4 regions of the Gottfriedia sp. NPDC057991 genome follow, and region 3 is predicted to be linked to each of the others. Evidence: predicted binding sites of a transcription regulator. Region 3 holds the regulator's gene; each other region holds the start of a gene.
The links. The regulator Rex, encoded in region 3, represses fermentation and respiration genes when NADH is low (regulators of the CRP and FNR family bind a similar motif). The targets are predictions, from matches to a motif close to TTGTGAAATATTTCACAA.

Region 1: a site for Rex is predicted at 1,678-1,695, ahead of pflB (formate C-acetyltransferase). Genes of this name have one in related genera too.
Region 2: a site for Rex is predicted at 3,376-3,393, ahead of qoxA (cytochrome aa3 quinol oxidase subunit II). Genes of this name have one in related genera too.
Region 4: a site for Rex is predicted at 2,450-2,467, ahead of ACFVR2_RS04315 (nitrate/nitrite transporter). Genes of this name have one in related genera too.

Annotation. Positions count from the first base shown of each region.
Region 1 covers NZ_JBHVQN010000004.1:27,368-33,302, forward strand. Annotated here, with positions in the region: gene pflB (formate C-acetyltransferase) at 1-1,563, opposite strand, end outside; gene ACFVR2_RS14655 (ATP-binding protein) at 1,941-2,834, shown strand; gene ACFVR2_RS14660 (vWA domain-containing protein) at 2,854-4,731, shown strand; gene ACFVR2_RS14665 (LTA synthase family protein) at 5,130-5,935, shown strand, end outside.
Region 2 covers NZ_JBHVQN010000001.1:1,431,838-1,437,772, reverse strand. Annotated here, with positions in the region: gene ACFVR2_RS07205 (HAD family hydrolase) at 1-67, shown strand, start outside; gene deoC (deoxyribose-phosphate aldolase) at 595-1,266, opposite strand; gene pdxR (MocR-like pyridoxine biosynthesis transcription factor PdxR) at 1,564-2,994, opposite strand; gene qoxA (cytochrome aa3 quinol oxidase subunit II) at 3,440-4,336, shown strand; gene qoxB (cytochrome aa3 quinol oxidase subunit I) at 4,386-5,935, shown strand, end outside.
Region 3 covers NZ_JBHVQN010000015.1:8,529-14,463, forward strand. Annotated here, with positions in the region: gene groL (chaperonin GroEL) at 172-1,797, opposite strand; gene groES (co-chaperone GroES) at 1,857-2,141, opposite strand; gene ACFVR2_RS24935 (CPBP family intramembrane glutamic endopeptidase) at 2,416-3,087, shown strand; gene ACFVR2_RS24940 (redox-sensing transcriptional repressor Rex) at 3,128-3,754, opposite strand; gene ACFVR2_RS24945 (ABC-F family ATP-binding cassette domain-containing protein) at 3,916-5,841, shown strand.
Region 4 covers NZ_JBHVQN010000001.1:854,237-860,171, reverse strand. Annotated here, with positions in the region: gene moaA (GTP 3',8-cyclase MoaA) at 1-615, opposite strand, end outside; gene ACFVR2_RS04325 (Crp/Fnr family transcriptional regulator) at 942-1,658, shown strand; gene ACFVR2_RS04320 (cyclic nucleotide-binding domain-containing protein) at 1,967-2,410, shown strand; gene ACFVR2_RS04315 (nitrate/nitrite transporter) at 2,541-4,049, shown strand; gene ACFVR2_RS04310 (hemerythrin domain-containing protein) at 4,521-4,757, shown strand; gene ACFVR2_RS04305 (hypothetical protein) at 4,971-5,507, shown strand; gene ACFVR2_RS04300 (hypothetical protein) at 5,659-5,853, opposite strand; gene ACFVR2_RS04295 (QcrA and Rieske domain-containing protein) at 5,843-5,935, opposite strand, start outside.

The sequences.
Region 1 (5,935 bases), on a different contig from region 3:
ATCAGCACATACTGACAATCCTGCAATACCTGTTGCCATTGTACGTTTTACGTTTGCATCATGTAACGCCATTTCAATTCGTTCATAGCTATATTTATCATGCATAAAGTGGATACAATTTAATGTATTAACATATAAGCCTGCTAACCAATCTAATAAAACGTCGAACTTCATTTTCACTTCTTCATAGTCAAGATACTCAGATGTAATCGGAGCATACATAGGTGCTACTTGAGCTTTTGACTTTTCGTCTTTACCACCGTTAATTGCGTATAATAGTGCTTTAGCAAGATTTGCACGTGCACCAAAGAATTGCATTTGTTTACCGATTGTCATAGCGGATACGCAACATGCAATACCATAATCATCACCATATTCCGGACGCATGATATCATCATTTTCATATTGAATTGAGCTAGTTTTAATCGACATTTTAGCGCAATATTGTTTAAATCCAACTGGTAGTTTTTCTGACCAAAGGACAGTTAAGTTTGGTTCTGGAGCTGGTCCTAAATTATCTAAAGTATTTAAAAAGCGGAATGAGTTTTTCGTTACAAGTGGACGACCATCTATTCCTATTCCACCGATTGATTCTGTTACCCAAGTAGGATCGCCAGAAAATAATTCATTATAATCAGGGGTACGAGCAAACATAACTAATCGTAGTTTCATTACAAAATGATCGACTAATTCTTGTGCTTCTTTTTCGGTTAAAGTATTCTCTTCAATATCGCGTTCAATATAAATATCTAAAAATGTTGAAACTCGACCTAAACTCATCGCCGCCCCATTTTGCTCTTTTATAGCTGCTAAATAACCAAAATATAACCACTGGAAAGCTTCTTTTGCATTTGTTGCCGGTCCAGAAATATCAAATCCATGTTTTGCAGCCATTTGTTTTAATTCATTTAATGCACGAATTTGTTCATTTAGTTCTTCACGATCTCGTATTACTTCTTCTGACATTACACTTGTCATTTTATTTAATGTATCAATTTTATCTTTAATTAGTCGATCTACACCATATAGTGTTACTCTTCTATAGTCACCTATAATTCTTCCTCGACCATATGCATCAGGTAGACCAGTAATAACGCCTGAACGCCTTGCTGCTTTCATCTCTGCTGTATAAGCATCAAATACGCCTTGATTATGCGTTTTTCGATATTCTGTAAATATTTTGCTTATTTCTTCATCAACTTTATATCCATAAGATTCACATGATGCTTCAGCCATTCGAATTCCACCAAATGGTTGTAATGATCTTTTAAAAGGTTTATCCGTTTGGAATCCAACAATTTGTTCTAATTCTTTTTCTAAGTAACCTGGTTCGTGTGAAGTGATCGTAGATACAATTTTCGTATCCATATCTAAAACTCCGCCCTTTTGGCGTTCTTCTTTAGATAGCTTAAGTACTATATCCCAAAGCTTGCTAGTTGCATCAGTTGGACCAACAAGAAAAGATTCATCTCCAACATAAGAATTAACATTTTTTTGAATAAAGTCTCTTACATCAATCGATTTTTCCCATCGTCCAGTTTCAAATTGTCTCCATTGTTCCATCGTATTACTCCTCCTCTTCTGTATATAATACAGAAAGCTAATTAGGTATATAACAGATTACGTATATAATTTATCATACGATGAACTGAAACTTTCACTTAAATTATGAACATATTGTGAAATATTGAACAAAGTAGTTTTGATGTTAATAATACTAACACCTAATTCTTTCCACTAAATTACAGTTGCTTCATATATATAGTAATTCGCTCTGAAAACTTTCCTGTTAAACAACAAACTGTTATACTCAAAAGATAGAAACTGTATTAGCAAATTCACTAAAAAATATGGACAAGACATTCACAATTCGGATATGTGATAATACTATGGTTAATACAAAAACGAAATTGAACAATGTTTATTTAAAGGAGTAATTTATGAATACACAACTAAATCTTTCAAGTTCGATTAATGAAAAATTAAATTTAATATATAATGAACAAATTCAAAAAGTTCTAAAAGAAGAGCAATTATTAATCGGAACAAAACAATATGTTTCTCAAGACAAAACCATTTTAGAAGATGCTATTACTGCCCTTCTACTTGGAAAAAATATATTATTAAAAGGTCCAACAGGAAGTGGTAAAACCGTTTTAGCTGAGACTCTATCAAAATTGTTTTATCAACCAATGCATAGCATAAACTGTTCAGTCGATTTAGATTTAGAAGGAATTGTTGGTTACAACACAATTACTTCTAACACGAACGGATCTGAAGTAATATTCATCGATGGACCTTTAATGAAAGCAATGAAGAAAGGTCATATTTTATATATCGATGAAATTAACATGGCTAAACCAGAAACATTACCATTACTACATGGTGCACTTGATTATCGAAAAATGATTACAAATCCATTTACTCAAGAAGTAGTAAAAGGTGACGAAAACTTTAGAGTAATCGCAGCAATTAATGAAGGATATGTAGGAACAAGCGAATTAAATGAAGCTTTAAAAAATCGCTTCATTATTATAGATGTTCCATACATTAACGGAGAATCATTACTTCAGTTATTAAAAGATGAATCTGAGCTTAAAGATGAAGAACTACTTAAGAAATTCACAAGTTTTTCAAGTGATTTAATTCCATTAGCAAGCGAAGGCAGAATTAGTGAAGATGCAGCAAGTATTCGTGGTGTTCTTGACGCATGTGATTTATCTGTTCATATACCAGTACTTCGAGCGATTGAACGAACAATTATCGCTAAATTAAGTGATGACATTGAGCGTGAAACTGTTAGAGAACTAGCTGAAAGTTATTTTCTTTCTTGAAATGAGTGATGATTAATATATGAAACAAATCATTTTTAACAATAAAAAAATCGACGCTTCCACTTTTCTTCAAATGGAAAATTTATCGATTTCTCTTTCGAAAGATCGTAATTCATTTTTAGAATTTGATTTTCAGGCGTATTACGACGATGAAGAAGAAAAATTTACTGTAAGTCATTTTTGGGATACACAAGAGCATAGTACACAGTTACAAGGTTTGAAATCAGATGTGTACTTAAAAGCTTTAGGTAATAAACATTACTCAGATTTTAGTGAATTCAAAGATACATTAAAGGAATTGCAAGAAACACATTTAAAAAGTTTTTTCACACAATTATTTGTCCTTCTAGAGGATATCCGACTTGAAGAGTTGATAATTCATCAAAGACCAGGTACAAGACAATTATTTTCTACGAGAAAAAATATATATAGACATTATTTTCAATCACAATTTAAAGCAAATGAAATGCGTAATTTCCAATTAGATCAATTGTTTTGTTTAATTTATCTTTCACTTACTTCTACTCAATTAACTTATCAAACGAATGAACAACTCGAGGATATTTTACCCATCCTCTTTCAAGCTTTTGAAGCTAAGAAAACAAGTGATATTGCTTCTATTGTATATAGAGTGCAGCAGAGATTACTCTCACTGTATAGGGAAGATATGATTCACACATACTTTGGCTATTTACCATTAAATAAAATTAATGAATTAACTTCATGTAATAGTAAGGTAAAAGAGCTTCAAAATGACGACCAGCAAGAGGGTCTTGATGAAAGAAATAGCGAAGATGAGAGATTATCAACCTGGCATAGAGAAAGTAAAAATAATGAAACAGATGATAATTTTTTACGATTTGAAGTTGAAAGTGGTACAAAAACTTCTATTAAAGCAAATTTTGCACGAGAAGAAGAGGCCGGCGATCAGGCAATTGCAAATGCATTTGGTTCCTCCAAACAAGGAGAGAATAAAAAGTCAAAACAAACTGATTCACATGAGGCTACGAATTCATCCTCTTCACAGCAAAATCCTTTTGGTAAGTACAATAGTAATGTTTCGATTAAATATAAAGAAGCAATTGGGCAAACAGTTACTGAAAAGAAACAGTATTCTACATTGTCTTCAATGGTATCTAAAGATGTTAAAGAGCTAAGAAAAACGATTGAAAAATCTTTAGAAAACAAACAAAATGCACCTACTGATAAATACTATGGTAGGTTAAATAAAAAATGGGTTCGACTTTTCACAGAAGAAACTCCTAAAATGTTTTATAAAAAACAAACTGAATCGAAAGAATTAGATGCTGTATTCTACTTATTAGTTGATTGCTCAGGATCGATGTTTAATAAAATGGATGAAGTGAAAAAAAGCGTCATTTTATTCCATGAAACTTTAAAACAATTAAAAATCTCTCATAGTATTAGTGGCTTTTGGGAGGATGCTTCAAATGCTACAAAAGAAAACAAACCAAATATTTTACATCAAGTCATTCCGTTTTCAAGCTCTTTATCACCTTCAGTAGGTCCAAATATTATGCAGCTTCAAGAAGAAGAGGACAATCGTGACGGCTTAATGATTCGAATTGTTTCAGAAGAACTCGCTAAACGCTCAGAAAAGCATAAATTTTTGCTCGTGTTTACAGATGGCGAACCTTCAGCTTTAGATTATTTCCAGGATGGGATTATCGATACGCATGAAGCAGTTAAACAAGCTAGAAAACTTGGAATTGAAGTAATCGGTACTTTCATTGAAGAAGAAGAACATCAAGAAGAAACTTCACAATTAATGAAAAATATATATCAGCACCATTACTTAATCGCCTCAAATGCAGAAGATTTAAGACTTCAATTAAAACCAATGCTTAAAAAATTATTATTAAGAAGCATAGAATAAGATAGTTGTCCATAAAATGAAAAGAAATAGGTTGTAGCAGACAAAGTTCTAATAACTTGGTGATCAGACTGATTGCAGGCGCTTGTCTTTCGAGGCACGAAGGCTGATGAGGAGCGGAGTTACCCTAGACGGTAATGAGCACCGCTCAACAGACGAAGTAACGAAGAAAGCGAGCGCTTAGCGGGCAGTCTGATTGGTTTACTAGTAACCTATTTCTTTTTTATTTTATAAGAAGTTTGAATATTTTGTCGAACAGATTTACATAACGAAATCGTATTTCCTATTGATTTTTAAAATTAAACGGAGTACGATAAATTTTGACGACTTAGAGAGATGCATATTTAAAGAAAAGCTAGTGAATGACCGCTAGTTTGTTTGTATTTAAGGGGGATTAGACTATGCCTACTTCATTTAAAGCAACATTTTTACGCGTACGATTCGTATTATTGGTTGCGTTAGTAGTTTGGCTAAAAACGTATATTGTTACTCTGTTAGGATTCGATTTAAAAATTGATACAGTCTTTCAAAATGTAATATTATTTATTAGCCCTTTAGCATCCTCCTTATTTCTGGTAGGGATTGCACTTTTTTTCAAAGGGAAAAAACGTAATACGATTGCTCTTTTGATTAATTTTATTTTAACCTTGCTATTATGTGGAAACGTTTTATTTTACGGATTCTTTAATGACTTCATAACTTTACCAGTACTGTTCCAAACTAGTAATATGGGAGATTTAGGATCAAGTGTAAAAGAACTAGCAAGCTTTAAAATTATTTTTATGTTCATTGATATCCTTATCCTATATTTGATATCGAAGAAATTTCCTAAATTTTCAAACACTGGTCGAGTACCTTCATTTATGAAGTCAACTTATTATTTAATTACGATTGCAATTGCAGTTTTAAATTTAGGCTTGGCTGAAATGGAAAGACCTGAATTGCTTACTCGTTCGTTTGATCGTGAAATGCTAGTAAAAAATCTTGGACTTTATGTTTACCAAGGCTATGATTTATCACTTCAAACAAAAACTTCAACACAAAAGGCCTTTGCGGATAGTAGTAAATTAACTGAAATTGAAAACTATGTAAATAGTAACGGCGTTAAAGCAAATGCAAAGCTTTTCGGTAAATATAAAGGTAAAAATGTTATTGTTATTTCTTTAGAATCAATGCAAAATTTCACAATTGGTGCAAAGGTTAATGG
Region 2 (5,935 bases), on a different contig from region 3:
AAATGATGGATTAGCTGAATTTATAGAACTTTATCTTCTTAAATCAAAAGAAACATTTGCGATTTAATGTTTTTTATAAAGTGTAAAAATGTAATTCTAACAAGTTCAGTGAATAGGAGTAAAGCCTAAATCAGCAATCAGCAAAAAGGCTCAGAATAAAATCTGTGCCTTTTTGCTTTGGTGTAGAATTTTATTAAATTGGTATTTTCTAAACTTCAATTTGCCGTTGAGCGTTCTCCATAACGACTTTGGATTGTTTTTATGCGGATGTCTGTGTCATAGTTTTTTTCCTCTTGTTTATTTGCTAGAAAGAACGGGAAAGAATTTTATCTTACTATTATCACAATCATTGGAATTTTAAATTTTTCTGTACTTAATCTTTATTCTTTCTATCGTTTGTACCTAATTCACAAAAAAAGAGGGATTAATTTCCCTCCTTAAGTACATTTCAGTTTATTACACTTATTTATACCTTTTCAACAAAATCACTGAATTATAGCTTCAAAAACAAAAGGAATTAGATATTACAACAGTTTGTAATCCGCAATACATGAGAAATTGATAGTTACATTAGATTTTTTTGAAAAGTATACATTAATATTTAATTGAATTAAGATTTGTATTTTCAGAAAAAATTTGAATAGCTGAACTACTACCTATTCTTGTTGCCCCTGCTTCAACCATTGCTTTTATATCCTCAATACTACGAACACCGCCAGACGCTTTAACGCCAACAGATTTTCCAACCGTTTCTCTCATTAGGGCTACATCTTTAAGTGTTGCTCCATGTAAAGAGAAGCCAGTCGATGTCTTTACAAAGTCAGCCCCTGCTTTTACTGATAATTCACATGCTACTTGTATTTCTTCATCTATTAAAAGACACGCCTCTATAATAACTTTAACTAAAGCTTTTCCATTCACAGCTTCTACTACAGCGTTAATATCTTTTTCCACTAGATCATAATTTTCACTTTTCAAAGCACCTATATTTATGACCATATCTATTTCTGTAGCCCCATTTTCAATCGCATTTTTAGTTTCAAATACTTTGGTTTCTATTGTATTAGCACCTAATGGAAATCCGATTACAGTACATACGTTAACATCAGATTGACTTACGAGTTTTGAGGCTAATTTTACCCAAGTAGGATTTACAACTACTGAAGCAAATCCGAATTCCATCGCTTCATAACATAACTTTATAATGCCTACTTCATCAGTATCTGGCGATAATAATGTGTGATCAATAATATTTGTATATTCCATGGTTTACTCCCCTTATCAATTTTGTGTTTTGAACTCTGTGTTGATTCCACTGAATCTGCTATATTTCTAAAAATATATATTTACATAGTTTAATAGCAATTGGAAAAGTGAAAGATAATTGTGAATCAATTCACTCTATAAACTATCATGTAACGTTATGAATTCGTGGATTGTTTCCACAGTTTCATTATAAAAAATCTGTAAAAATTTAAACCGTCCAATGTAGCACTTTTTAGCCCATCCACTTACAAAATAATGAATAAAAAAAAGAACCATGATAATTACATGATTCCTAGTTCAAATAGATTTGAGTGCTTTAGAAAATCTTTTTATCCCTTCATCAATTGACTTTTCATCCTCTCTTGCAAATGTAAAACGGACAAACCCTTTTTCGGATCCCATTGTTGAACCCGGTGCAAAGATTACCCCTTTTTTGATTGATTCTTCTAGTAATTGTACTTCATTAACTTCCTTTTTTAATTTACACCAAATATGGATACCACCCTGAGGCTCAGTAAATTCTACCTGATCCTTTAAATAAAACAGGAGGCTTTTGACAATTTGATTTCTTCTTTTTTCTAGCTGCTTCACTAAATTTTTAATATGTAAATGAAAATTTTCAGCTTCTAAAAAGTCATTTGCAATCCATTGTGTAAATCCAGAATGACCAAAATCTATTTGTTGTTTAGCATCCGATAATCTTTCAATTACAGCTTTTGGACCAATTATCCACCCAATCCTTAATCCAGAAGCTACAATCTTTGACAAGGAGCTTATATATAATACATTTCCATTTTCATCCATTGATTTTAATGTAGAGACAGTTTCTCCATTAAAAGACGTTAAACTATATGGATCGTCTTCAATCACAGGAATACCAAGTTCTGAAGATATATCTAATATGGACTTACGCCGGTCATGGCTTAGATTAGTTCCGGTCGGATTTTGATAGGTTGGATTTAAGAACAGCATTCTGATTCTGTGTTTTTTATGTAATTCGATTATATCTTTTGGGTTTACCCCATTATGATCTACCGGTAGTAAATAAGTTTTAACCCCAGCTGATTTAAAAATCGGTAGATTGAATGCATATGAAGGATTTTCAATAGCTACTGAATCTCCAGGGTTTAGCAAACATTGAACAACTAAATATAATGCTTGTTGAGCACCTGATGTAATTAAAATTGATGAAGAATTCGTTTCAATTTTTCGATACTGTTTAACATGCTTTACTATTGTCTCTCTTAATAATTTGTAACCCTGTGGATGATCATATCCAAGACTCCCAATGAATGATCGAGTGGAGGTAATTTCTCTTAATGATTTCATGGGAAATAAATCTTCTGACAACTCACCACTAGCTAAATTAATTAACTTATCGTCTGCTGTCTTTTGACGAATTCTTTGAGTTACAGGCAAATTTGGTAGAAAAGAGCCAGCTTCAACATATCTGTTCCAACTGGGTATTCGCTTCTTAGTAATCCCCCAAATATCTTTACTTATAGTTGTTCCGCTTCCTCTATTTCTTTCAATAAGTCCATTTGATTCCAATTCATCATAAGCTGCAACTACTGTGCTTCGATTAATGTTAAATTCTTTTGCTAAATGCCTTTCTGAAGGAAGAGGTTTATCTAGTGGAAAAGTACCGTTAACTATTCCTTCTTCGATGTACTCCGCAAGTTGTTTATAGATAGCTTTTTTCGCTTCACGATTGGGTTTCCATTCCATTGACAATATTCCTCGCAATTCATTATTCTTTCTCACATAAATGTATATTTAATTCTTATTTTCAACCTACTATGAAACCTATTTTTAACGACTTAGTATTAATAAAATAATTCATCTATTATAGTTTAATTTCCTTGATTCCTACTCATCCAATTATCCAATAGTTTTACCATCCACTTTACAAAAAAACAATATTTCCATCAAAAATTGTTAAGTAGACAATCTGAAGAAAACCAGAATTATCAACTATTGATACTTGATTTTGAAATCAAATATCACTTCAAATACTTGTAAAATCACTTTTTTTTTAATGTGAACATTTATTGACAGAAATTCCGATTACGTTGACTTTCAATATTTTTGGTTCTATATTTTAACCAATTGTGAATCAAATCAACTCGATAATTACGTTATGAAATGAAAATAATCGAAAAGGAGTTTGTTCATGAAGAATAAATGGACCTTACAAACTTTTTTTATTTCTATTCTCATTTTGTTATCTGGTTGCGAACGAGTAAAGGTGTTGGATCCTAAAGGACCTCAAGCTCAGACTCAAGCGAAAGATATTATGTTATCCATTTGGATTATGTCTTTAATTGTCTTGGTCGTCTTCCTTATTTTAGGTTATATGCTATTTAAATATCGTTCATCTAAGCAAAGTAACGATTATGAACCTCTTAAAATTAAAGGTAGTGTAATGGTTGAAATGATTTGTGTTGGGATTCCAGTATTGATCATCATTTTTCTTTCAATCGTTTCGGTACAAAGCAACAATAAGGTCGAGTCTGCCCCGACTGGATATGCAAATAAGAAACCATTAATAATTTACGCAACTTCATCTAATTGGAAATGGCATTTCAGTTATCCAGAAGAAAATATTGAGACGGTAAATTACTTATATATTCCAACAAATAGACCACTAGAATTTAAATTATATTCAGACGGTCCAATCACAAGTTTTTGGATTCCACAATTGGGGGGGCAAAAATACGCTATGTCAGACATGGTCACTACATTATACTTAGCAGCTGATGTTCCAGGTGAATATATGGGACGTAATGCAAATTTCAGTGGGAAAGGATTTGCTGAAAATACTTTTAATGTTGAAGCGGTCCCTGTAAACAAATTTAATAATTGGGTTAAAGATGTTAAGAAAACCGCTCCACTTCTAACAAAAGAAAAGTTCACACAGTTGTTAAAACCAGGGCATCTTGGAGAATTAACGTTTACTGGAACTCACTTGGAGTACTTACCTCCAAATGAAGAAGGTCATAGTCATCACTCTAGTGAAAATGAAATGGACTCTGAAATGGAACAGCATTCAAAACACTCTAGTCATTAATCTTTCGGTAATTTTCAAATATAAATGTAGTTAAAGGAGTTAATGTATTATGGAATTTTTTGAGCGATTTGCGATTCCACATCCAAACCCTGCTATTTATGCATCGATGATCGCTATTGGAATAACTGTAATTGCTATTGTAGCTGGTTTAACCTATTTCAAAAAATGGGGTTATTTATGGAGAGAATGGTTAACAACCGTTGATCATAAACGAATTGGAATTATGTATCTATTATCTGCATTGCTAATGCTTTTCCGTGGTGGTGTAGATGCCATTTTGATGCGGGCTCAGACGGCCGTTCCTGAAAATACGTTGTTAGATGCACAGCATTATAACGAAATATTTACGACTCATGGGCTTGTCATGATTATTTTTATGGCTATGCCATTTATCTATGCTCTCATGAACTTTGTTGTACCTCTTCAAATTGGTGCACGTGATGTAGCATTCCCACGTTTAAATGCACTTAGCTTTTGGTTGTTTTTTATGGGAGCGATGTTATTAAATATCTCATTTGTAATTGGAGGATCTCCAGATGCTGGATGGACCTCATATTTCCCACTTGCTGGTAACGAACTGAGTAATTCAGTTGGCTCAAACTATTATATGATTGCACTCCAAATTGCTGGACTTGGTACTTTGCTTTCTGGAATTAATTTTGTCACAACGATTTTAAAAATGAGGGCACCGGGTATTACACTTTTTAAAATGCCAATTTTCACTTGGTCTGCTCTTACGGCAAATGTAATTGTAGTATTTGCATTTCCAGTTTTAACAGTGGCACTTTTGATGGGTACGATGGACAGACTTTTCGGTACAAATTTCTTTACAACGACAAATGGTGGGATGGATATGCTTTGGGCAAATCTCTTTTGGGTATGGGGACACCCAGAAGTATATATCCTGGTTTTACCCGCTTTCGGTGTCTATAGTGAGATCATCTCCACATTTGCACGTCGAAACTTATATGGATATAAATCAATGGTTTACTCAATGTTAATTATCTCTTTTCTATCATTCTTAGTTTGGACTCATCACTTCTTTACAATGGGTCAAGGTGCATTAACGAATAGTATATTCTCAATTACAACAATGGCAATCGCCATTCCAACTGGAATTAAAATCTTTAATTGGCTGTTCACGCTTTGGAGAGGTAAAATCGTTTTTACCGTTCCGATGTTATATTCTGTAGGTTTCATTCCAATCTTTACGATTGGCGGTGTAACTGGCGTGATGCTTGGGATGTCTGCCGCTGATTATCAATACCATAATACGATGTTTTTAGTAGCCCATTTCCATTACACAATCATTCCAGGTGTCGTTTTTGCCATGATAGCTGGACTTACCTACTGGTGGCCTAAAATGTTTGGTTTTATGTTAAATGAACGAATTGGAAAATGGGCATTCTGGTTTATCGCAATTAGCTTTAACGTAACATTTTTCCCAATGTTCTTTACTGGATTAAATGGGCAAGCTCGTCGTATGTATACTTATTCAGAATCTACTGGATTTGGTCCATTGAATTTATTATCTTTTATTGGAGCAATTGGATTGGCAGTAGGGTTTATCTTACTAGTCTTTAACATTTATTATAGTAT
Region 3 (5,935 bases):
TGTTAAGTAAGAAGGTAATAAAAAACTTTCATTAGAAAACGTAAATACAGAATCACGAATTAAATTGGCTTTTAATTACTTACATTTTTTACAAGACCAGGTCTATTTTGATTAAGTTTTTAAGATTTTAGACGAAAAAAAACCCTTGATTTCTCAAGGGTTTTTTCTTTATTACATCATGCCGCCCATGCCGCCCATACCCATGTCAGGCATTGATGGAGCATTTTTCTCAGGGATGTCAGCTACTACTGCTTCAGTTGTTAAGAACATTGCTGAAACAGATGCTGCGTTTTGAAGTGCAGAACGTGTAACTTTAGTTGGGTCAACGATCCCTTCTTCGATCATGTTTACCCATTGTCCGTTAGCAGCATTGAAACCAACGCCAACTTCCGCACTTTTTAATTTCTCAATAATTACTGATCCTTCTAGACCAGCATTTGTAGCGATTTGACGAACTGGAGATTCAAGTGCACGTAATACGATATTGATGCCTGTTGCTATGTCACCTTCTGCTTCGATTGCAGCTACTTTATTATATACGCTCATTAATGCAGTACCACCACCAGCTACAATACCTTCTTCAACTGCAGCACGTGTAGAGTTTAATGCATCTTCAATACGTAATTTACGCTCTTTTAATTCAGTTTCAGTTGCAGCACCAACTTTAATTACTGCTACACCACCAGCTAATTTAGCTAAACGCTCTTGTAATTTTTCGCGATCAAATTCAGAAGTAGTTTCTTCTAATTGAGCACGGATTACGCCGATACGTCTTTGGATTGCTTCAGTTTCACCAGCACCTTCAACGATTGTAGTGTTTTCTTTTGTTACTACAACTTTTGAAGCACGACCTAATTGAGTGATGTTAGTTGTTTTAAGATCTAATCCTAATTCTTCTGTAATCACTTCACCGCCAGTTAAGATTGCGATATCTTCTAACATTGCTTTACGACGGTCACCGAAGCCAGGAGCTTTAACAGTAACTGCATTGAAAGTACCACGTAATTTATTTACGATGATTGTTGCTTGTGCTTCACCTTCAACATCCTCAGCAATGATTAATAGTGGTTTACCTTGTTGAACAACTTGCTCAAGTACTGGTAAGATTTCTTGAATGTTTGTTACTTTTTTATCTGTGATTAAAATATATGGGTTTTCTAATTCAGCAACCATTTTCTCTGAATTTGTAACCATGTATGGAGAAGAGTATCCACGGTCAAATTGCATACCTTCTACTACTTCTAACTCAGTTGTGAAACCTTTTGATTCTTCAAGAGTGATAACTCCATCGTTACCAACGCGCTCCATTGCTTCAGCAATTAATTGTCCAACTTCTGGATCCGCTGAAGAAATTGCAGCAACTTGTGCGATTGACTCTTTACCTTCAATTGGTTTTGAGATTGTTTTTAATTCTTCGATTGCTACAGCAACTGCTTTTTCGATACCTTTACGGATACCCATTGGGTTTGCACCAGCAGTTACGTTTTTAAGACCTTCACGAATCATAGCTTGCGCTAAAACTGTCGCAGTTGTTGTACCGTCCCCAGCAACATCATTCGTTTTGCTAGCAACTTCTGCAACTAATTTTGCACCCATATTTTCAAATGCATCTTCTAATTCGATTTCTTTAGCGATTGTAACACCATCATTTGTGATTAATGGAGAACCGAATTTTTTCTCAAGAACTACGTTACGTCCTTTTGGTCCTAAAGTTACTTTTACAGCATCAGCTAAAGCGTCTACACCACGTAACATTGCTCGACGTGCTTCTTCACCAAATCTAATGTCCTTTGCCATGAAAATGACCTCCTTATAATATAAAAACTATATTTTTTAATTTAAGTATCTTTATTTTATTAACCTATGATTGCAAGTATATCGTTTTCGCGAAGTACTAAGTATTCAGTACCACCGTACTTAACTTCTGTTCCTGAATATTTAGAGAAGATAATGCGGTCACCTACAGATACTTCTAAAGCAACGCGCTCACCATTTTCAAGTACTCGGCCAGTACCTACTGCAACAACTTTGCCTTCTTGTGGCTTTTCTTGTGCACTACCTGGTAACACGATACCACTAGCAGTTTTTTCTTCAGACTCAACAAGCTCAATTACAACACGATCACCTAATGGCTTTAACATGCGTAATACCTCCTCAATAATCAAATCATTATTTTTTAGCACTCATGTATATTGAGTGCTAACACAATTATTAGTTTAAATAATATCAAAAAATTTTGCAAGCCCGAAGCAGGCACTTTTCTTGTCGAAATTTAATAAGTTTTTTTCTTTACAATCAAAAGTAAAATAAAAAGTGAAAATTTCTTTTAAGAAACAAGAGAAACGAGTAAAATAATGTACGTGTTGTTATAAACCTTTGGGTTATGAAAAATATCAACACAAAGGAGCTATCGTATTGAAAACTAGAGATTTATGGATTTTATTAACGTATGTCGTTCTTCAGTATTCAGCGGTTTTTGGGGTGCCCTATTTATTAAAAAGTAACTTATACGTTGGAGTGGATCAGAAAACAGCTTCTCTTGAAGCGGTGGCATTATGGGGTTGTATTAGTTTCGTAACCGGATTAATTATTATACTTATCTTATTACATAAGCCCATTTATGAAGGAATAAAGAATCTAAAAACTAATTATCGTACAATAATAAATTGGGTTATTTTAGGTTACTTCATAACCATGCTAACTCAAATTGTTTGTAATTTAATTTTAATTTATGTATTTAATTTACATAAGGGCTCAGAAAATACTCAGAATATCATAAACATTGCTAAGCTTAACCCGGCTTTTATTATCATCCCAAGTCTAGTTGCACCAATTTTAGAAGAGATTATTTTTCGTCGAATCATTTTTAAAAGGCTTTATAATCGTTTACCATTTATTATTTCTGCTGGGATTAGTTCAGCGATTTTTTCGCTTATGCACGGAGACTTGCCCTTCTTTTTATCTTACTTTCTAATCGGTTTTGTATTTTGTTACCTATATAAACGAACAAACTCAATTATGGTTCCAATCTTAACACATATGTTAATGAACTCTTTTGTAGTTTTTCAGCAGATCAATTTACATTAAAAACCCCCAATCTTTTGGGGGTTTTTATTTTAATATAAATTTATTGTTGTAAAAAATATGCCAATGTTTGTAGTTCAACTGCTAGGTCTATATGATGAATGCGAATATGTTCTGGTACGCTAATTCGAGCAGGTGTGAAATTTAAGATTCCTCTAATATTTTTTCCATTTAATCGATCAGCTATTGATTGTGCCACAGGTGCAGGAACAGTTAATATAACGATTTGAATATCTTCATTCATAACATCCTCTAGATTATCTAGATTATAAACGGGTACTCCACCTATTTCAGTACCAATTTTATTTGGATCAATATCAAAGGCCATCTCAATTTTTGTATTATTATTTTTTATAAAATTATAGTGTAAGAATGCAGTTCCTAAATTACCAACACCAATTAATGCAACTTTCATAACTTCATGTTGGTTAAGCGCTTTCGAGAAAAAAGTTAATAAATAATTTACGTTATAGCCATAACCCTTTTTACCAAGTGCTCCAAAATAAGAAAAATCTCTTCTGATTGTAGCGGAATCTACCTTTACTGCTTCACTTAACTCTGCTGAAGAAACTCTTTGTTTACCTGATAAAGACAAATTCTTTATAAAACGGTAATATAAAGGTAGACGTTTAGCAGTAGCTTGTGGAATTTTAATTTGTTCCGAATCCATTTTTTAATCCCCCACTTACTGTAATTCTTTTTACTATGGTGTGTAATTTGACTTTATTTTAGTAATAAAGTACTTGTTCTAATGTAAAATATACACTATATTTAAGAATTTTGACAGTCTACAGTTACATAGATAAAAAATTTTGCAATGAGGTGCTATCCATGATTCTTTTACAAGTAAATAATGTCTCAAAGTATTTTGGTAGTGACATTATACTTTCAAATATAAAATTAGAAGTTCAAACGAGTGATCGAGTTGCCATTGTTGGACGTAATGGTGCTGGAAAATCTACATTACTGAAAATCATAGCAGGTGAAATATCCTATGATGGCGGTGAAATAAATAAACCTAAAGATGTTACTGTAGGCTACCTAGCCCAAAACTCTGGTTTACAAAGCGATCAAACGATATGGCAAGAATATTATACTGTTTTCAATCATTTAGTAGAGATGCAAGACAATATGAGAAAATTAGAAGTTAAAATGACTAGGGAGGATGTCTATTCTAACCAAGCGGTTTATGACAAGGTTATGAATGAATATGATCATCTTCAATATACATTCAAAGAAAACGGTGGTTACCAGTTTGAAGCAGATATTCGTTCAATTATTAGTGGTCTAGGTTTTAGTAATGAAGACTACGAAACAAAAATTTCTTCGTTAAGCGGTGGACAAAAGACAAGACTGGCATTAGGTAAGCTATTATTGACGAAGCCTGATTTGTTAATTCTGGATGAGCCTACTAACCATTTGGATATCGACACTCTTAGTTGGTTAGAGCGTTACTTACAGTCATATCCTGGTGCAGTATTAATCGTTTCCCACGATCGATATTTCCTTGATCAAGTTGTTAATATTGTTTATGAAATATCTAATCATAAGCATCAACGATTTGTTGGTAATTATAGTAAGTACCTTGATCTAAAGGCAGCTCAATATGACCAAGAGCTAAAGCAGTTCGAAAAACAACAAGAGGAAATCTCTAAACTTGAAGATTTTGTGCAGCGTAATATTGCACGTGCTTCAACTACAAAAAGAGCGCAAAGTCGAAGGAAACAATTAGATCGAATGGTACGATTAGACCGGCCACTTGGAGACGAGTCTTCAGCTAATTTTTCATTTACAATTGAAAAACAAAGCGGTAATGATGTGTTGTCTGTACAAGATTTATTTATTGGCTATGATCGTATCCCAACAATTGATCAGCCAATGAAATTCGTATTGAATCGAGGCGATAGTGTCGCATTAGTCGGTCCAAATGGTGTTGGTAAATCGACATTACTTAAAACGATTATTGGAGATTTAGAAAAATTACAGGGAACGATTGATTTCGGTGCAAATGTTTCGGTAGGCTACTACGATCAAGAGCAAGCAAAACTAACTTCTAATAAGAGAGTATTAGAAGAACTTTGGGATGATTATCCATTAAAGGCCGAACAAGAAATTCGAACAATATTAGGGAACTTTTTATTTTCTGGAGATGATGTGACAAAAATTGTTACTTCTTTAAGTGGTGGAGAAAAGGCAAGATTAGCTTTGGCTAAACTTATGATGAAAAAAGCTAATTTCCTAATTCTTGATGAGCCTACTAACCACTTAGATTTAGATAGTAAAGAAGTGTTAGAAAATGCTTTATTAGATTACCCTGGAACAATTTTATTTGTTTCTCATGATCGTTACTTTATGAACAGATTATCCACAAAAACTTTTGAACTAGCAAAAGCAGGATTATCAATTTATTTGGGTGATTATGACTATTACCAATTTAAGAAAAACGAAGCATTTGAAAAAGAACAAGCAGAAAAAGAAGCTACATTAACTCAAGTTAAACAATCCTCTCAGCCAGTTTCTGATTATCAACAAGACAAAGAATTAAAGAAAAAGCTCCGCCAAACTCAGCGCCGTATAGAGGAAATTGAAAGTAATATATCTCAATCTGAGCTTGATATAGAGACGATCGAACTAGAATTATGTAAGCCAGAAGTTTACGGTGATTTTCAATTAGTACAGGAATTAACAAATAAGAAAAATGATTTAGAAGCTAAGTTAATAGACCTAATGGAAGAATGGGAGAACTTACAAGAATAATTGACTAAACGGATATGCTTTTTGCTATCCGTTTTTTCTTATCTACATATTTATCCACATATTTTCAATTATAATTTAGCTTTTACACAGGTTT
Region 4 (5,935 bases), on a different contig from region 3:
ATTCCATCCATTTGTACATCCTACATCCATATATTCTATAAATCGTAATGTAATATTTTTCTCTTTAAAAAAACGCACCATTGGTAATACTTCAGTATCATTTAAACCTTTCTTTACTACCATATTTACTTTGACTTCTAGTCCTGCTTCCCTAGCTGCAAAAATTCCGTTTAAAACTGTGGCAACACTCGTATTCATATTATTTATCTTCATGAAAACTTTATCATCCAGTGAATCTAAGCTCACATTTACACGGCAAATTCCGGCTTCTTTAAGTGCTTTGGCGTTTTTTGCCAAAAATACACCATTTGTTGTTAACGTCACATATTTAATTCCTTCAATTTTTGAAAGACGCTTAACTAGAATTGGTAGATCTTTTCTTAAAAGAGGTTCCCCCCCTGTTAAACGAATTTTTTCCACACCTATTTTTGCAAATAAATTTGCTAATCGAACAATTTCCTCAAAGGAAAGGATTTCATCTTTACTCATAAAGGGATAGTCAACTCCAAATATCTCTTTAGGCATACAGTAGCTGCATCTAAAGTTACAACGGTCGGTTACGGATATTCTTAAATCACGTAATGGTCGATTGCGGGTATCGAGAATATTCGTCATTTTTTTCGCCCCCCTTCATCTTTTGTACGATTTTTAGTTTATATTAGCATACAAAATTATTTCACCGTATGATGTATGTCACAAACTTGTTGTTTAAACTAATCAGTATTTATGTTCCAGAATAATTTTTTGGAGGAGTTACTTATCCATTTGCCACATGCAAATTTAACCTACTAACGTCAATCTTTTCAAATTCTATCTCCTTAGAGTTCTATGCTATTCAATAGAATGGTATTATAATAATAAATGTAATACATAAAATACTTGTTTTCTTGATAAATACATAAAAACATGGTGTTCAACTTTAACGGAGCGGAGATACTTTAATGGAAAAAAATAATAATAGAAAAAGTGACCTTTCAATCGTTTCTGAAGATTTGGCTTCCTTATTACAGTCAATCGGATCAACTCGTCCAGTAAAAAAAGGCACCTTCTTATTTCAAGAAGGTGAAGATGCTAAAGAATTGTATCTAATTAAATCAGGAATGATCCAAATAAGTAAGCTGACTCTATATGGTGATGAATTAAATCTTCGCATTTGTAAAAAAGATGACTTAATTGGTGAATTGACTCTCTTTTCAGAGGATGCAAATTATATGCTTAGCGCTTACGCATTAGAAGCAGCAGAAGTGCAGGTCATTCCGAAAGATATTTTGGAGGAAAAACTAATTAACCATGCTCCATTGACATTTGAATTTATGAAATGGATTTCTACTCATCTCAGAAAAAATCAAACAAAGATTCGAGACTTAGTATTAAGTGGTAAAAAAGGCGCACTTTACTCTACACTCATCCGTATATCGAACTCTTACGGGGAATTAATAGAAAACGGAATTCTTCTTAATATTCATCTTACCAATCAAGAATTAGCTAAGTTTTGTGCCGCTACTAGAGAAAGTGTTAATCGGATGTTAAGTGATTTAAAGAAAAAAAATGTTATTAGTTATTCGCCTGATGGAAAAATTATCATCAAAGACTTACAATTTCTTAAAAATGAAATCGGCTGTGATAACTGCCCAAAAGATATATGTAACATAGATTAGTTCTCTATAAGACTATTTAAGTATTAAGCTGATTAAATTTGTCTTTACATAACATAATTAAATGCTTGATATTAAGTAACCTTAACTTAGGCACTAAATAGTTAAGGTTATTTATTTTTTATTTACTTGTATTTCTCTTTAAGATAGTTTGATCCGCAAAATCCCCCCTTTCCCATCTATCTTACTGATTTCACAACATCTGATTGCTATTATTTTAGCTATATGTGTGAAAAGAGTCACAGTTTGGTTCAAATCGTTTTTATATAATGATGAAAATATACGTTCTTGTAATATAGGGAGAGAAAAAAATGTATAAATCTGATTATTTACTTTATTTGAAAAGCCTCTGTTTGTTTCAAGATATCAATCATAAACTCTTAAGAAAAATAGTTGATGCTTCCCATCTATACTTTAGAGAAACAAATGAAAATATACCTATTCGCAGTGAACAGAATATGATTATCATTTTAACCGGAAAGGTAAATGTTCATATGAGAGAATCGAGTGGCCTTCAATATAAAATTGGTTACTTAAAATCAAGTGATGTTTGCTTACCTAGTATTTTTCTGCATACTCATGTTAACAATTCTATTATTCTTGAAGTTACCCAGTCTTCGACATATTTAGAAGTCCCATATTTATTTATAAAAAGCTTGTCTATTAAAGAGCCTGTTTTAAAACGTAATATTTTGCGCTCTTTACATAAAAACCTTCAAAGTACTTACGAAGAAATTTTCAATATGATGAGTTAACGAATAATTTAAAATATCTTCTTCATCCTTGCCTCATTTGTGTGATATACTTCACAACGTTTCTTTCGATTGATTGGTAATATTTAGTTAGTAAATTTTATTATTGATCCATTGAAAGGGGCATCATTATATGAAAAGTTCTAAAATCCAATTACCTCTTCAAACATCAAGTCTCATCGTAGGGTTCATGGTATGGGTAATCATTTCTTCACTCATGCCAAATATTCGCCAAGATATTGAATTAACAAATGGTCAAGTCTCTTTAGTCACTGCTATCCCTGTAATTTTAGGAAGCATCCTCCGTATTCCAATCGGGTATTACACAAATCGATTTGGAGCTAGACCTATTTTCACCATCTGTTTTCTTGCACTTTTATTTCCTGTATTTTTCATTAGTCATGCTGATTCACTTTTAGATTTAGTTATTGGAGGATTGTTTGTTGGTATAGGTGGTGCAATCTTTTCAATCGGAGTAACTTCACTACCAAAGTATTACTCTTCAAATAAACATGGTTTTGTGAATGGAATCTACGGATCTGGTAATATCGGTACAGCCATTACTGCATTTTCCGCACCTGTTTTAGCTAAATCATTTGGTTGGGAAACAACAGTCAGATTTTATTTAGTATTACTAATTGCGTTTGCCCTATTAAATTTTATCTTTGGTGATAAAAATGAGAAGAAAGTAAATGTTCCGATTGTAAAGCAGGTAAAAGAGGTTTATCGTAATTCTACTTTATGGTCACTTAATTTATTCTATTTCATTACTTTCGGGTCGTTTGTTGCATTTACAATCTATTTACCAAATTTCTTAGTTAATAATTTTAATTTAAGTCCTGTTGATGCTGGTATACGTACGGCTGGATTCATTGCTCTAGCAACATTTTTCCGACCAATCGGTGGTCTTCTTTCAGATAAATTCAATCCTTTCAATATTTTATTATTTGTCTTTGGTGGACTAACATTCTCAGGCGTTCTATTATCTTTTTCTCCTACTATTAAACTATACACAGTTGGGGTTTTATTAGTAGCAGTTTGTGCAGGGATCGGAAACGGTACAATCTTTAAATTAGTGCCACTTTATTTTACAAAACAAGCTGGAATTGTAAATGGCTTAGTTGCTGCTATGGGAGGTTTGGGAGGCTTCTTCCCACCATTAATTTTAACAACTGTGTTTAGCTTGACAGGACATTATGCGATTGGATTTATGGCATTATCTGAGTTTGCGCTTCTTAGTTTTGTTATTGTCGTATGGATGACTTTCCGTGAAAAATTAAAAACGGAATATAAAATATTAGAAAATACAGCCCAAGCAATGATGGTTACAAATGAACAAGGCATAATTCAAAAAGTAAATCCTTTCTTCACTAAAGTAACAGGCTACAAAAAAGAAGAAGTCTTTGGGAAAAAGCCAAGTATCCTTCAATCTGGACATCACAACAAAGCATTTTATTCACAACTTTGGAAACAGCTCAAAGATCAAGGTAATTGGCAAGGTGAAATTTGGAACAAGCGTAAAAATGGTGAAGTTTATTTAGAATGGCTGACGATCACTCAAGTGTGTAACGATAATGGGAAAGTGATTTATTATATTGGTCAATTTAGTGATCTATCTACAAGTAAGAGTAAAATAAACTAACTTAAAATGTAGTTTATCCTATATCTATAACTTGTCAAAAACATCACTGAAGCAGATAAAAGAAACCGTCTATTTAGTTTTCCAAAAATCCATCCCCATTTCAAATGTGAGTAGAATCACATTACTGTTAGTCAATATTTTATATTATTAAGTTAGTGAATTACTCTATTTGGAGGAAAAAAATATGTTTGAATGTCATAATATGATTGGAAATAATAATCAAGTAGAATTATGTGAAGCCTTACAGTTACTTAAGGATGAACATGCTGGATTAAATGTTTAGAAGTTGGATTTATTTGAAAGCTCAAATGCATTGATAAATGAAAGTTTGCTAGAAAATAAATTAAAAAAACTAGAAGAACTACGCTCCAAAGTCATGACATTTATAGCCAAACTAGATCTTCACTCACAAAAAGAAGAAAATCATTTATTTGAACTAATAGCTAAACATATTGGAAGGGAAATGGCCCTATTGCAGTAATGGAAATGGAACATGATCAGGCGAAATATTTAATCAGACAGTTCCTCGCTAAAACTGAGGACATAAGTATTAACATTAACTTTGATGAAATTTGTAATCTAGTAATTGAAGCTTATCATGTTTTAACTTCACATTTTATGAAAGAAGAACAGGTGTTGTTTCCTATGTCTCAAAACATTCTATCTGAAAGTGAAAAAAATAATTTAGTAGGCGTTATAAAAGACTGAATCTAATGGTTTGGTGCGACCTGATGCTTTAATAATAAACACATAAGGTGGTCCTAGTAATTGGGACCACTTTCTTTTTATGTGATTAACTATGTTTATCATACGTATCCCCCACTTACCTGTAATAAATGTCACAGGAGCTTTCTTCGTTATCTTCTATAATAAGAAATGAATCGAACGTAAGAGATAAAGTCACAGGAGGAGATATTCATCATGTTAACTGTTGAATTACACGCTATTAGCCCCGATAAATCTATAGAGCATACTCTACATATGGAAGGGTTTAGAATACAAGATGGAACGTATTTTTACACTAACAGTAACATTAAATTAGAAGGAGTCATAGAATCAAATAAAAGATCTTTAAATATCAATTTCTCCCCACAATTAAATCTAAAACAATATACAATCGTACACCACATTATTAAGAATCTTATTCTAGTGCTTAAAGCTGAATATAATGATTCTCAAAGTTTATTAGGCTACTTAACAAATGGAGAAGGAGCATATATCATTACAAATTGGGACTATTGGGTCGCCTTTCTTCAAAAGGCTAAACTACGTACTTTAGAAGGAAAAAAAGTACGAGTATTCGATGAAACAAACAAAGAAATTGCCTCTGGTATGTTTATTAGCTACAAGATGGTTGATCAGTTATCAAATATTACAGAATGTACATTGATTACACATTTTGGTGAGAGATCCATTAAAGGAAGCAATTTATTAATTGAAGCAACAAACGAGTGGTAACTGAAAATACTTAATATATTTTAAAGCCCAAACTCTATTATTGATTTGTTTTTTGTATATCGTAAAATCCACAAAAATAATCCCCCAGTTATTTTTAACCGGGGGATTTTTATTACTACTTTCCTGCATACACTCGATCTGTTAACCTTGATTATTTTCGATATTCTTTCTTTCTCCATTCTAAGTAAGTAAGAAAGCAAACGATAGCAGAAAGAACTCCTATAACAGAAAATAACCTAACATGTTCATAATTTTCACCATAAAAAGACTCAATCGTCCATTGAAGCATCACTACATTAACAATTAAAGTTATAAATATGATTATCCAATATTTTTTATGAACCATGACGGACTTTCCTTCCGACTGCATAAACAACTCCATTTTTTACTTCTAACTCAATCAGTGGTAATTCACGCTGAGGTGGACC